3 regions of the Streptococcus sp. LPB0220 genome follow, and region 2 is predicted to be linked to each of the others. Evidence: predicted binding sites of a transcription regulator. Region 2 holds the regulator's gene; each other region holds the start of a gene.
The links. The regulator CtsR, encoded in region 2, represses protease genes until heat stress. The targets are predictions, from matches to a motif close to TTGGTCAAAAAAGGTCAAANA.
Positions count from the first base shown of each region.

Region 1: LPB220_RS03265 (ATP-dependent Clp protease ATP-binding subunit) is a predicted target of CtsR. The motif match lies at 1,341-1,361, and genes of this name have one in related genera.
Region 3: LPB220_RS08230 (ATP-dependent Clp protease proteolytic subunit) is a predicted target of CtsR. The motif match lies at 1,783-1,803, and genes of this name have one in related genera.

Region 1 is NZ_CP044230.1:606,346-611,003, forward strand. It holds gene LPB220_RS03265 (ATP-dependent Clp protease ATP-binding subunit) at 1-1,281, opposite strand, end outside; gene LPB220_RS03270 (DUF1797 family protein) at 1,529-1,759, shown strand; gene LPB220_RS03275 (bifunctional methylenetetrahydrofolate dehydrogenase/methenyltetrahydrofolate cyclohydrolase) at 1,925-2,779, shown strand; gene LPB220_RS03280 (HAD-IIB family hydrolase) at 2,793-3,566, shown strand; gene LPB220_RS03285 (NAD(P)H-hydrate dehydratase) at 3,619-4,497, shown strand; gene LPB220_RS03290 (LacI family DNA-binding transcriptional regulator) at 4,524-4,658, shown strand, end outside.
Region 2 is NZ_CP044230.1:1,988,014-1,992,671, forward strand. It holds gene LPB220_RS10090 (ECF transporter S component) at 1-124, opposite strand, end outside; gene LPB220_RS10095 (ATP-dependent Clp protease ATP-binding subunit) at 134-2,563, opposite strand; gene LPB220_RS10100 (CtsR family transcriptional regulator) at 2,564-3,028, opposite strand; gene LPB220_RS10105 (alpha-L-fucosidase) at 3,245-4,658, opposite strand, start outside.
Region 3 is NZ_CP044230.1:1,583,206-1,587,863, forward strand. It holds gene LPB220_RS08215 (ABC transporter substrate-binding protein) at 1-453, opposite strand, end outside; gene LPB220_RS08220 (DUF2129 domain-containing protein) at 562-840, opposite strand; gene LPB220_RS08230 (ATP-dependent Clp protease proteolytic subunit) at 1,119-1,709, opposite strand; gene upp (uracil phosphoribosyltransferase) at 1,838-2,467, opposite strand; gene mgtA (magnesium-translocating P-type ATPase) at 2,687-4,658, opposite strand, start outside.

The sequences.
Region 1 (4,658 bases), 750 kb from region 2:
CTTTTGTTCAACGATGTGTTCAATCGTTTTTTCACTGATGACAGGAGTTTCCTGATCGGTGACATGTTGACCCTGCATTTCCTTGTATTTCGCGATTTGGTCGCGGAAGTAGGCTGCTTTTTCAAAATCTTCTTCGCGCGTCGCTTGGGCTTTGAGGTTTTCTGCTTCAATCAAGCGCTGGTCGATCACTTTTGGATCCACAAAGTTTAGGGTCAGGTTCATCTTAGACCCCGCTTCATCCAACAAATCAATGGCCTTGTCTGGCAGGAAGCGATCTTGGATGTAGCGGTTTGAAAGAATAGCTGCCGCTTCGATGGCCCCGTCTGTATAGTGGACGTGGTGGTAGTCTTCGTATTTTTTCTGGATGCCCTTGAGGATGGTGATGGTTTCTTCAACCGTTGGTTCATCGACCTTAACGGGCTGCATCCGACGTTCCAAGGCCGCATCTTTTTCAATGATACGGTATTCATTGAGGGTAGTAGCCCCAACTAATTGGAGTTCTCCGCGCGCTAAGGCTGGTTTAAGGATATTTCCAGCATCCATATTGCCCTCACCAGCTGATCCTGCGCCAACAATTTCATGGATTTCGTCGATGAACAGAATAACATCTTCGCGTTGACGAATTTCATCCATTAATTTTTGCATGCGTTCTTCGAATTGACCACGAATGCCTGTGCCCTGAACGAGGCTCACGACATCTAGGCGGATGACTTCTTTTCCTTGCAATTTATGAGGAACGTCGCCATCGACGATTTTTTGAGCCAGGCCTTCCACAACAGCAGTTTTTCCGACCCCAGGCTCTCCAATCAGAACCGGATTGTTCTTGGTTCGACGGTTGAGAATTTCGATGACACGGATAATCTCCTCGTCACGGCCAATGACAGGGTCAATATCCCCTTTGCGGGCAATTTCTGTGACATTGATACCGAACTCTTCTAACAGTCCTTTTGGCTTCTGAGGGCGTGCTTGACGAGGGTCTTGACCGCCACCACGGTTATTGTTTTGGCCGTAGCCGCCACCTCCATAACTGCCTCCGGATTGAGTTGGAGGGGTTTGAGGTTCTTGCGGACTTTGGAAGTTTCCAAGGTTATTGAAGAAATCTTCAAAAGGATCTCCAGTGAGTTGGCTCCGTTGGGTCATGCCTTTCAAGAAGCTGTTATTTGGGTCTGTTTTCATAATTTTATAGCAATTTTGACAGAGGTCTACTTGCTGCTGACGTCCATTTACATTTGTATATAAATGGATGGTTGATTCATTTATTTTACAATTTTGACAAAGCATATACATACCTCACAGTAGGTTTTTGATGGTTTTCCATCAAGAGACGAGCCTATTTTCAAAAGGTCAAAAATAGTCAAAGATTTATAGTTTCATTATATCAGTATTCTAGAAGTTTGCAAGAATTTGCTACGGAATGTCGCTAAGGATTGAAGAAAGAGCAAATCAATGGAAAAATGTGAATTTTTATTGGAAGAGCTTTCTCTTTTATGATAAAATAGGAGAGTAGAAAGTAAAGAGGAGAAATAAAATGGAATCACATTTAGTACGGATTATCAACCGTTTGGAGACAATGACAAAAGACGGTGGAAACTTGAAACGTAATTTTGAACGTGACGGTGTTGTTGTCGCTGAAGTAGCCTACAACCACAATGAAGAAGAAGGTTCAACCTTTACACTTCGTGATGTTGAAGCGCGTGAAACCTATACATTTGATAGCATTGATTTAATTGCAATGGAAATTTATGAATTGCTTTACTAAGCAGCTGTGTGGATGAGTTTGGGGTGGTCTCAAGCTCATTTTTTGTCCATCTGGCTATAGTTTTCGTCTATAAGAAATTCTAATTAGGAACAGTTAGGTTTGAGAGTTGAAATCTGCTATAATAGAGAGGACTATTTTCATTACTTGACTAGAAAGAGAATTGATATGACGACACTCATTGATGGGAAGGCGCTCGCTACAAAATTACAGGGTGAGATTGCAGAGAAAACAGCACGATTAAAAGAAGAGACAGGAGTTGTGCCTGGCCTCGTTGTCATCGTGGTAGGAGATAATCCAGCTAGCAAAATCTATGTAAGAAATAAAGAGCGTTCTGCTATTGCGGCAGGCTTTCGGAGTGAAGTGAGACGACTTCCTGAAAGCATCAGCCAAGCTGAATTATTAGAAGTGATCGAACACTACAATCAGGATCCCCTTTGGCATGGGATTTTGGTGCAGTTGCCACTGCCTAAGCATATCGATGCGGATGCAGTCCTTTTAGCGATTGACCCGGCAAAAGATGTGGATGGCTTTCATCCATTGAATATGGGGCGCTTGTGGGCTGGAAATCCTATTATGGTGCCATCGACCCCCGCTGGCATCATGGAGATGTTCAAAGAGTACGGGATTGATCTAGAAGGGAAGCGAGCAGTCGTGATTGGTCGTTCCAATATCGTTGGAAAACCAATGGCGCAGTTGCTCCTCGCCAAAAATGCGACGGTAACCTTGACCCATTCCCGGACCCATCATCTGCCTAAAATTGCTAGAAGAGCAGATATCTTGGTTGTTGCGATCGGTCGTGCGAAATTTGTAACAGCAGACTTCGTGAAAGAAGGTGCCGTCGTTATTGACGTCGGAATGAATCGCGATGAGAATGGCAAATTGTGTGGGGATGTCGATTTTGACTCCGTTGCCCCTTTGGCCAGTCATATTACTCCGGTACCAGGAGGGGTTGGGCCTATGACCGTCACAATGCTGATGGAGCAGACCTACGAAGCAGCTGTTCGTGCCTTAAAAAAATGAAAGTGTGAACAAGATGAAGTTTGTATTTGATTTAGATGGAACCCTGTCATTCGATGGTGTCACAATCGATGATGAAATCAAACAGGTCTTATTGAGAGCAGAAGAATTTGGTCATGAAGTTGCCTTTGCTTCTGCACGTTCTTACCGGGACTGCTTGGGCCTTTTAGGAGATCCATTGAGTCAGCAACTCGTGATAGGCTTAAATGGTGGATTGGCCTATCGCCAGGGGCAATTGGTATATGAGGAACAATTGGACAAGGATGTGTATCGGGAAGTCCTTGGCTTTTGTCGCCATTACAATCTACCATTTTTTGTGGATGATACCTTTGATTATAGCGGACAGATTTTGGAAAAGATTCCTTTTGTTGCGAATGTAGATCCCCTCAAGAAAGCCCAGTATCGGTCTTTAGAGGAGCTGACAGATCCGATTAAGGTCGTGATCTATATGGGTGGCCATGAGGAGCTCGTGGATGAGATCATCGAGCGGATTGAAAAGACAGACAAGGCCCATATCCGCTATCATGCGCATGAAAAATGCATCTATCTCAATCCAGCAGACACGCATAAAGCGACAACCGTAGAAGAACTCTGTGGAGAGAATTTCGTGGCTTTTGGCAATGATCAAAATGATATCGAGCTCTTTGAAAAAGCTCTTTATGCAGTTCAGATTGGTGATTTTCCAGCCCTTCAGCCTTATGCGGATGATCAATTGGTAGCCAAACAAAATCAACCACAAGCTGTGGCTGCTAAGATCTTGCAAGTCTTCGCAGAATTCAGAGGAAAATAAAAGATGGAGGGGGAGTCGTGGCTTCTCCTTTTTCGCTAGAAATGAGGAAGGTATGAAAACAGTTCAGAAAGAAGAGATCCAACGTGTCATTGCAAAGCGAGAGGTGAATTCTTATAAGGGAGATTTTGGTCGCCTGCTCTTGATTGGGGGGACTTACCCCTATGGGGGAGCCATCATTATGGCGGCGCTTGCTGCGGTTCATAGTGGTGCGGGGCTGGTTACTGTAGCAACAGATCCTGATAATCTGACAGCCCTTCATAGCCATCTTCCTGAAGCTATGGGCTTTGATTTGGCAGATCACGAACTCCTTTGTGAGCAGCTCCAAAAAGCTAGCGTGATTCTCGTAGGACCGGGCTTAAAGGAAGCAAGAGAAAACCAAGCAATCTTGCACATGATTTTTGAACAAGTCTCTAGCCAGCAGGTCTTGATATTAGATGGAGGAGCTATCAGTCTTTTTACAGCCTCTCAGTTTGACCTGCCAGAAGCTCAGTTGGTCTTTACCCCTCATCAAAAAGAATGGGAAAAACTGTCAGGGATTGATCTTGCAAGCCAGACTAAAGACAAGAGTCGAAGAGCAGTACAGAACTTTCCTCAAGGGACTGTCATTGTAGAAAAAGGGCCTCACACCCGCATTTGGACAAGTGGGCAAGAAGAGGGCTATCAGCTAGATGTTGGTGGTCCCTATCAGGCAACAGGGGGGATGGGGGATACCTTGGCAGGGATGATCGCAGGGTTTGCGGGTCAATTTCCACAGGTCAGTCTCTATGAGCGCGTGGTGGTTGCGACCTATCTACATTCAGCCATTGCAGAAGACTTGAGCAAGGAGGCCTATGTGGTTCTACCGACGACCATCAGCCAAGAAATCCCCAAATGGATGAAGAAGTGGAGTGACAATTCAAACGAAAATGTTGAAAATGAAACGTTTTCATGATAGTATGGATGAAAGGAGGTGAGAAAATGAATGAGCAAAAAAAATCGATTACGATGAAAGATGTTGCAGCAGAAGCTGGGGTTAGTGTTGGGACCGTTTCTCGTGTCATCAATAACGAAAAAGGCATTAAAGAGGTGACATTAAAAAAAGTTCAACAAGCG
Region 2 (4,658 bases):
ATATCACCAAGAGAAAAAAGATGGCAGAAATAGGTTGGACATTTGGGAAAGGGGCAAAAGCCTGACGTAGAGCGACACAAAGGGCCGCCAAAAGCGAAATACGGGTTAATCGCTGAAGCGTCATGACATCCTCCTAGACAATCTCAAACTTGATCGTTCCGGCTGTCGTTCCAACCTTGATCGTTTGTCCTTCTTGGGCTTGGCCTTTCAGCAATAGCTCTGCTAGTTGATCTTCCACTTCGGTCTGCAAGACACGACGCAGTGGGCGAGCTCCCATTTCTGGATCGTAGCCTTTGGTTGCTAGCAACTTGAGCGCTGAAGGCTGGAATTTGAGGGTCATGCCTTGTTCGGCCAAGGTCGCGATGAGCGGTTTGACCATGACTTTCACTACCTGCTGCATGTCCTCGCTTGAGAGACTATGGAAGACCACCTTTTCATCAATCCGGTTGATAAACTCTGGACGATAGGTCTTCTTCAACTCTTCAAACATGCGTTTTTCCATATTGGCTTGGTCAAAGCGGATATCTTTGGCACCAAAGCCAACGGTCTTATCATCCCGAAGGGCTGTAGCTCCCAGGTTTGAGGTCATGATGATAATGGTATTGGAGAAGTCGATCTTCCGGCCTTTGCTATCGGTTAAGACTCCGTCATCCAAGACTTGCAAAAGGACATTGAAAATATCTGGATGGGCTTTTTCCACCTCATCAAATAAGAGAACTGAATATGGTTTGTTGCGGACTTTCTCGGTCAACTCGCCTCCTTCTTCGTAGCCCACATAGCCTGGAGGGGCTCCGTTGAGGCGGCTGGCCGCGAATTTTTCCATGTACTCACTCATATCAAAACGGATGAGGGCCGATTCATCATCAAACAAAACTTCCGCCAAAGCTTTGGCTAGCTCTGTTTTTCCGACACCGGTAGGTCCTAAGAACATGAAAGAACCGATCGGACGCTTGTTGCTACGGATCCCCGATTGATTGCGTCGAATAGCCCGACTGATACTCGAAACGGCTTGGTCTTGACCAATCACGCGCTTATGCAATTCTGCTTCTAAGTTTAGGTACTTCTTGGCATCGGTTTGGGTCAGTTTTTGAGTTGGAATACCGGATAATTGGCTCAAGGTCACCAAGACATCTTGGTCAGTGACTTCTTTTTTGTAGACAATGGGAGCGGCCTCTACTTCTAAGAGCTGGGCTGCTTTCTTCCACTTGCCATCCATCAAGGCCCGATCCAAGGCGGTCAACTCTTCTTTTACGTGACCGTTGGAATCGCGGTTTTGTACGGTAGCTGCCGCTTCATCCAAGAGATCAATGGCTGAATCTGGCAATTGACGACTAGTCAAATAGCGGTGGGCATATTTGACAGCTGTTTCGATCGCTTCATCGGTAATGGTCACATGATGGTGGTCCTGATAAGTCTCTTTCAAGCCTTGGAGAATTTGGATGCTATCTGCAACACTTGGCTCTTCAATGGTGACTTTCGCAAAACGCCGAGAGAGGGCTGCATCTTTTTCGATATGCTTTTGGTACTCATCTTGGGTCGTTGCCCCAACTGTACGCAAGGTTCCCCGTGCCAGGGCTGGTTTTAGAATATTGGCTGCGTCTAAGGTCGAATCAATACCGGATCCTGACCCCATAATAGTATGCAGTTCATCGATAAAGAGAATCACGTGACCGTCTTCTTCGATGTCCTGGATGATATTGTTCATCCGTTCTTCGAAGTCCCCACGGAAGCGCGTCCCTGCAACGACATTCATGAGATCCAATTCTAAGACACGCATTTGCGCGATTTCAGCTGGAACATTGCCACTAGCGACCCGCTGGGCCAGACCTAATGCAAGAGCGGTTTTTCCGACCCCTGCTTCTCCCACCAATACAGGATTGTTCTTCGTCTTGCGGCTGAGGATTTGGATCATGCGTGAAATCTCTGCATCCCGGCCAATCACAGGCTCAAGCTGGCCTGCACGCGCCATTTCTGTCAGATCACGGGTATAATCTTCAAGACCTCCACTGGTGCTTGGGGGCATGCCCATCATATTTCCCATGGTTTGGCGGTTGGGGTTTTGGGCCCGATAGAGACTCCGAATGGCTTTGATATCATTCTTGTCCCAGCCTGCTTTGTCTTCTAAATTCTTGCGAAGGGAGGCAATAGGAACTCCCTTGTCTTGCTCTGTAAAGGCAAAGCCGGCAAACTCCATGACTTGGCTCGCCAAGGTTCCACGGTCTGCTAGAAGAGAGAGGAGCACATGCTCTGTTCCCAAGGTCTTGGCATGAAGAACCTGGGCAATCTCTCTTGCGTGTTTCATAATGGCTTCCATCCGATAAGAAAATGGGAAGATTTCATACCGATTGTCGCTTTGAAAAGCTTGGCCTGTAATATGCTCCGCTGCATCCTGAAACTCATCGATCTGCATAGGATAATCGTTCAGTACAGAACCTGCCACGCTATAGGGATTATTGGCCATAGCCGTCAGGAGATGCCAAGTATCTAAGGTATGCCCCTGATAGTGGCCTGCTAGTATTTGGGCCGCTTCTATACTTTCTAACAGTGCTGTTGAATAGTTCATCTAGTCGGTATTTCCTTTTCTATCTACTTGTTGAATGATTTTTTTCAGCATCGTTGCTCGTAGGATGAGAGCATCTCGACCTAGGACCTCATCGGAGGTCGTCGCAAGCAACAGCTGCGTTTCACGTTTTGTCAATAATTTTTCTTCATAGAGCATCTGGAGGATATCATTAAAGACCTGCTGGCTGATGGTCTCTCCAATATTGGCTGCCAAGTCTTGGAGCATCTGATGGTGATCTGAAAACTGGACCTTGCCAATGCGGATATAGCCCCCACCACCGCGCTTGCTCTCTACAATATAGCCTCGACTCTCGGTAAAGCGAGTCTTAATGACATAGTTAATCTGACTGGGTACAACCTGAAAGACATCGGCTAACTCACTTCTTTTGAGCTCTGCCATGCCAGCTTGAGCCAGCAAGGCCTTGATATAAGCTTCAATGCTATCAGATGTGTTCTTATTTGCCATGATGCTCCTTTCTGGCTTGTTTTTTTCTAGATGGATGCTCTGTTCTTCGCCCATAAAAAATGGTCTTGGAGTGTTCCTTCTCATCATTGACCTTATTTGACTATTATACAATTTTTACGGCTGTAAATAAAGCAAAGACTCCATGGAAATAGGAATCTCTTAAGAAGGCAAAACAAAAGAGGCTAGTGAGAACTAACCTCTTATGCGAAGAAGGAGCTACTCTTTGCGACGAGCGAATTTGGCGCCTCCGCCCAAGAATCCTAGACCAAGAAGACCTAACCAAGCAAACAATCCACTTTGTTTTGTACCGGTTTGAGGAAGTTTTCCTTCCGATTGTAGAGAAGGACTTTTAACCACTTCTTTTTCCGGATGGTCTGAAGTCGAAACAGAAACTGCTTCTGGGGTTTTCGGTTGCAAGAGAACAGGTCTTCCTTTTTCTTTTTTGTCTTCAGCTTGAGAAAGAGTCATAACTTCTGGTTGCACCTTACTTGGGGTGACAGGAGTGGTTGGAGTCGGCATATCAGCTATCAACGGACTTTTTTCCGCTTCCTTCGTTCCGACTTCTGTGATCTGGTCCTGGGCCTCCACTTCGACAAAGGCATCGACTTCTGTCCGAATTTCTTTGCCTTCTTCTTGTCGAACCTCGATTAATTTCAAGCGGCGTCCGACCTTCCCTGCTTGAAGGATTCGGCTTTCTCCCTTGGCCAAGTCCTTGTTCTCACGCGTTTGACTCTCAAATGGAATCTCCTCTGCTTCGATGAGAAGTTCTGGCTTTTCAAGAATCAAATCCCGAACACCTTCTTCTGGGCGTATCTGCGTCAGCGGTTCATAATTGCGAGCATCTTCTAAGATGGTTTCAAGGGCTTCGACTTGATTAGCTACAGCAACCAAATCTGGTCGCTCTTGATCCAGCAACTGAGTCAAGACCGTCAATTGTCCTTGAACCGTCGGTTTGAGGTCTGCTTTCAAGCGATCGAGAGAAGCAGCCTTGATCTTTTCTACTCCTTCTCTGATGATCTGTTGCAGCTCTTCTTGACTGAGCAACTGACTATCTTTCCCTGAGAGGACAAATCGGTCCACCTGGATGGCTCTGGATGACTGAGGGTCATTGAGGGCTGGATCCAGATGCAAGCGTAGCTGGTGGTAGCCTTTTGCTAGGCCTTGCAGATTGACCAAACTCTGGTCGAGCTTGCGTTGATCTCCGTAGCCACTGAAATAATGATCGCCGTCGATCTCATAATCATGGCCACGCCCTTCTTCGAAGGCCATTTCTTTCCCATCCAAAGTGACGCTGTAGAGACCATGACTTGGAACAACCACTCCTCGGACCTCCACGCCTGTGCCCTTAAAGGTAATGGTCACTTCAATGTGTTTCTTGCCTTCCTCATCGGACACTTGGTTAAAGCTGGACCAAGATTCTGTGCCATTTGAGAAGTCTTTGTTGTCTGTCTCATGATGCCAGCCTTGGTTATAGTGCAGTTTTGGATCTTGGTCATCCACTTCTTTGCGATTTTCTGGCAACTGGTCTTCATTCATCACTTGAACTGTCAGTTCTGGAATAAAGCCGACCAAGCTTCCTTGATCCGGATGCAACAATTTGACCTTAAAGTCATAGACATCGGTCGCTTTT
Region 3 (4,658 bases), 400 kb from region 2:
GAGGTAATCTTGACCTTTTGTCAAATCATCTTGAGTTGCAGATGGTGTAACCAATGGAACACCTGCTTTACCAGCATTGGCAACCGCTGCTGCAGTAGCACCTGAAGTTGCAGGTCCTACAAGAGCGTTCACTTTTGATTGAGTGACAAGGTTTGTAGTGACTGTAGCTGCTTCAGCTGTTTCAGATTTGTTATCTTTATCTGTGACAACAATCTTCTTACCGTCAGCTCCACCCTTAGCGTTGATTTCATCAACGGCCAATTGAGCACCTTTTTGTTCAGCGCTACCGTAGGCTGCTACTTCACCAGTTTTTTCAAAGTTAAAACCGACTTTTAATTCTTTGCCGATTTCGTTACCAGTTGTGTTTGAACCTGAAGTAGAAACTTCACCACAAGCAGCAAGAAGAGCGACACTTGCAATGGTTAAAAATGAAAGAGCAAATTTTTTCTTCATTTGTAATGATCTCCTTAAATGAATCTTAAATTAAATACATTAAGAATATACCGAATTATCTGACAATTGTCAATAAAAAAAACGCAATCCATCAAATGATTGCGTTTTCTAACCTTCTGTGACCACAGATGGGGTCTCCAATCGTTGTAAACTTCCTACAAAATCTGTATCTAAATCTTTGAGATGGCAAGGCAAGACCTTTTTGACATAACGTTCTTTCTTTAAGTCTTCCATGACTTGATCAGCCTTGTCACTGTCCACATACAATTGGACATAACGACATTTCTTAGAATGGTACAAGACATCTCCGACTGATTGTAATTTTTTCCCATCTCGATTGTAATACAATTTTACAATCAAGCCTGTTCTTTCTTGTTTTTCAAACATGGTCAATCCCTTTCTCGTTCTGTTACTAGTATATCAAATTTCAAGAAAAAGAACTACTCTTTTATGAGAGCAAAAAAAGAGAGTGGGACAGAAATCGGTAATTCGTTAGAATTCGATTTCGTCGTCCCACCTCCGCACAGTTGAGTATGGCTGTAAAAGCTGATGAAATCAACGTAGTAGAGCCCACTCAACCACTGCGTTTTGCTCGACAATCCAAAAATAATTGAGAGGCTAGGACTTTTGTCCCAGCCTCTTGACGGACCTTCCCATAGGATGGTTTAGTCCAATTTATTATTGGCCATGATTTCATCAATAAAGCCATATTCAAGTGTTTCTTGCGCGCTCATCCAATTGTCACGTTCCGCATCAGCATGCACTTTTTCAATGGATTGACCTGAATTTTCCGCAAGGATTTTTTCCAAGTTGTTCCGTGTTTTGAGCAAGTGTTCTGCTGCGATCGCCATATCGGTTTGTTGGGTACCACCACCAGTACCACCCATTGGTTGGTGAATCATGTACTCGGCGTTTGGCAACATGAAGCGTTTGCCCTTCGCACCGCTTGAAGCGATAATTGTTCCCATAGATGCTGCCATCCCCATAACAATGGTTTGGACATCTGACTTGATAAAGTTCATAGTATCTACGATGGCAAGACCTGCTGAGACAGAGCCACCTGGGGTATTGATATACATATAGATATCTTTTGTATTATCTTGGGCATCCAAGAAGAGCAATTGAGCGATAATGGAGTTAGCCATTTGGTCCTCAACTGGTCCTGTTACCATGATAATTCGATCTTTCAACAGACGGGAATAAATATCGTAAGAACGTTCTCCACGACTGGTTTGTTCAATAACTACTGGAATCATCTATTCTTCTCCTTTAGTATCCATTCATTCTCACGATTCGTGAGGTTCAAAGTATATGTGCTATTATAAACCAATGGTCAAAAAAGGTCAAATCTTAAGCACCTTTCGTACGAATCATGAATGGCTTCTTATTTGGTACCGAATAAACGGTCACCTGCATCTCCAAGACCAGGAACAATGTAGCCATGTTCATTCAAATGATCATCGAGGGCTGCTGTAAAGATATCAACATCTGGGTGAGCTTCTTGAAGAGCTTTCACCCCTTCTGGCGCTGATACTAGGCAGACAAACTTGATATGGCTAGCGCCACGTTTTTTCAAGGAATCAATCGCTAGAATAGCGGATCCACCCGTAGCAAGCATCGGGTCTACTACAAAGATACGACGTTGATCAATATCTTCTGGCAATTTCACCAAGTATTCAACTGGTTTCAAGGTTTCTTCATCACGGTACATCCCGATATGGCCAACCTTAGCAGCTGGTACCAAACTCAAGAGACCATCAACCATCCCAATCCCTGCACGAAGAATTGGGACAATAGCCAATTTCTTCCCTGCGATTTGTTTTTGAACGGTTTTGGTAATAGGAGTTTCAATCTCAACATCTTCAAGAGGCAATTCACGCAACACTTCGTAGCCCATCAACATAGCAATTTCATCTACCAATTCACGAAAGGCCTTCGTAGAGGTATCCGTGCGACGGAGAATAGACAATTTGTGTTGAATCAGTGGATGTGTAATAACTTCTAATTTTCCCATTTTGAGATCCTTCTTTCTAAGCTGTTATTATTCAAAAAAGAGCTATGATAAAAGCGGAGTCAAGCTCTACTCTTTCTTTCAGTCCCTCTTTGATACTCACAGCACATGGAAATCTTCATTTCCAACTTTACATTCCTCTTATTATACCAAATTTTACCAAAAAAAGAGAGCCCTTACACTTAATTTTTTAAGTTCGGACTCACTCTTTCTATCAATCAATTACAACCATTCTTTGTATTTCTTAATATAGATACGTTTGACAACCGTCACACTCAGCATATAGAGGACGATAATAGCAAACAATAGAACAAAGTACAATCCATTTAGTTGGCTCAACTTCAAGATAGAAGCCAAAGGACTATATGGAAGGGAGGTTACAAAGAAGGCTGCTGCTAGGGTCGTCACCACGACTGAGAAGGCTGGACGACTTTGGATAAATGGAAGTTTTGGTGAACGCAACATATGAATAACCATGGTTTGAGACCACATAGATTCAATAAACCATCCAGTTTGGAACACCATGATAAAGGCTGCTGCATCTGCTGCTCCATGGTTGTAGCCATGACCTAAAATCATTGGGACAACAAGGAAATAAAGAAGCATGTAGGTAATAATATCAAAGACAGATGAAATTGGACCAATCCAGGCCATAAAGCGCATGATGGAGTTTGCTTCCCAGATACGAGGTTTCTTGAGGAATTCCTTGTCGACATTGTCAAAAGGAAGGGCGATACAAGAAAGATCATAGATAAGATTGAGCACAATCAAATGAACGGGAGCCATTGGAAGGAAAGGCAAAAAGATGCTGGCAAAGAGCAGAGAAAAGATGTTCCCGAAGTTAGAAGAGACCGTCATCTTGATGTACTTGGTCATATTGGCATAGACCTTGCGGCCTTCAACCAAACCTTTTTCAAGGACCATCAAGTCCTTATCCAGAAGGATGACATCTGCCGTTTCCTTGGCGATATCCACAGCGGTATCCACGGAGATCCCAACGTCTGAGACCTTCATGGATGGAGCATCGTTGATCCCATCTCCCATGTACCCCACCTTGTGGCCATTTTTCTTAAGGCTAAGAATGATCCGCGCTTTTTGATCGGGCGATAATTTGGCAAAGACTGTTGTTGTTTCCACAACTTGCGCTAACTCTTGGTCTGTCATCGTATCGATTTCGCTTCCCAAAAGAATCCGCTCGACATCTAGTCCTACTTTTTCACAGACAGCTTGGGTGACCTTTTCATTGTCGCCAGTTAAGATCTTAGTGGTAACCCCATATTCTGCAAGAGCTTTGATCGCTGGAGCTGCAGAAGGTTTTGGTGGATCAAGAAAGGCCAGGTAACCGGTTAGGATCATGTCTCCTTCATCTTCAACACTAAAGATTTCATTTTCGTCCAAGTCGGTTTTGTAGCTGACGCCCAAAACACGAAGACCTTGTTCATTTAATTGAGCGACCTCAGCGAGGACTTCTTGACGGACCTCGTCTGTTAATCGTTTGATATCACCCTTGTATTCAACATAAGTCGATACAGAGAGCATTTCTTCCAAGGCCCCCTTGGTCACCATGCTAACCACACCATCTTCATCTTTGACAATGACACTCATGCGACGACGTTCAAAATCAAAGGGCAATTCATCTATCTTATGGAAGGTTTGATCTAGATCGCGGACGATTTCATGTTTCTTGGCTTCTTTATGGGTTCGATTGATAATCGCCCGGTCCATCAAATTTTTTAGCCCGGTTTGGAAATAGGAATTCAAGTAAGCCCGGCGAAGGACTGATAGATCCAAATCGCCATGGATATCAAGCGGATACTCCAAAACGATTTCATCTTGGGTCAAGGTTCCTGTCTTATCTGTACACAAAATATCAATAGCCCCGAGGTCTTGAATGGCATTGAGTTTTTTGATAACGACTTTTTCCTTGGCCATGATGATGGATCCCTTAGCAAGACTCGCTGTAATAATCATCGGCAGCATTTCAGGAGTCAAACCAACCCCAACGCTGAGGGCAAAGACACCCGCTTCTAACCAGTCACCGTCTGTGAGGCCATTGATCACAAAGACGACGGGCACCATCACTAACATGAGCCGAATCAAGAGCCAAGAGATGGTATTCATTTCTCTCTCAAATGAGGTTGGTTCGTCATAGGTGTTGATGGTTTGCTCAATAGCGCCCATCATGGTTTCATCC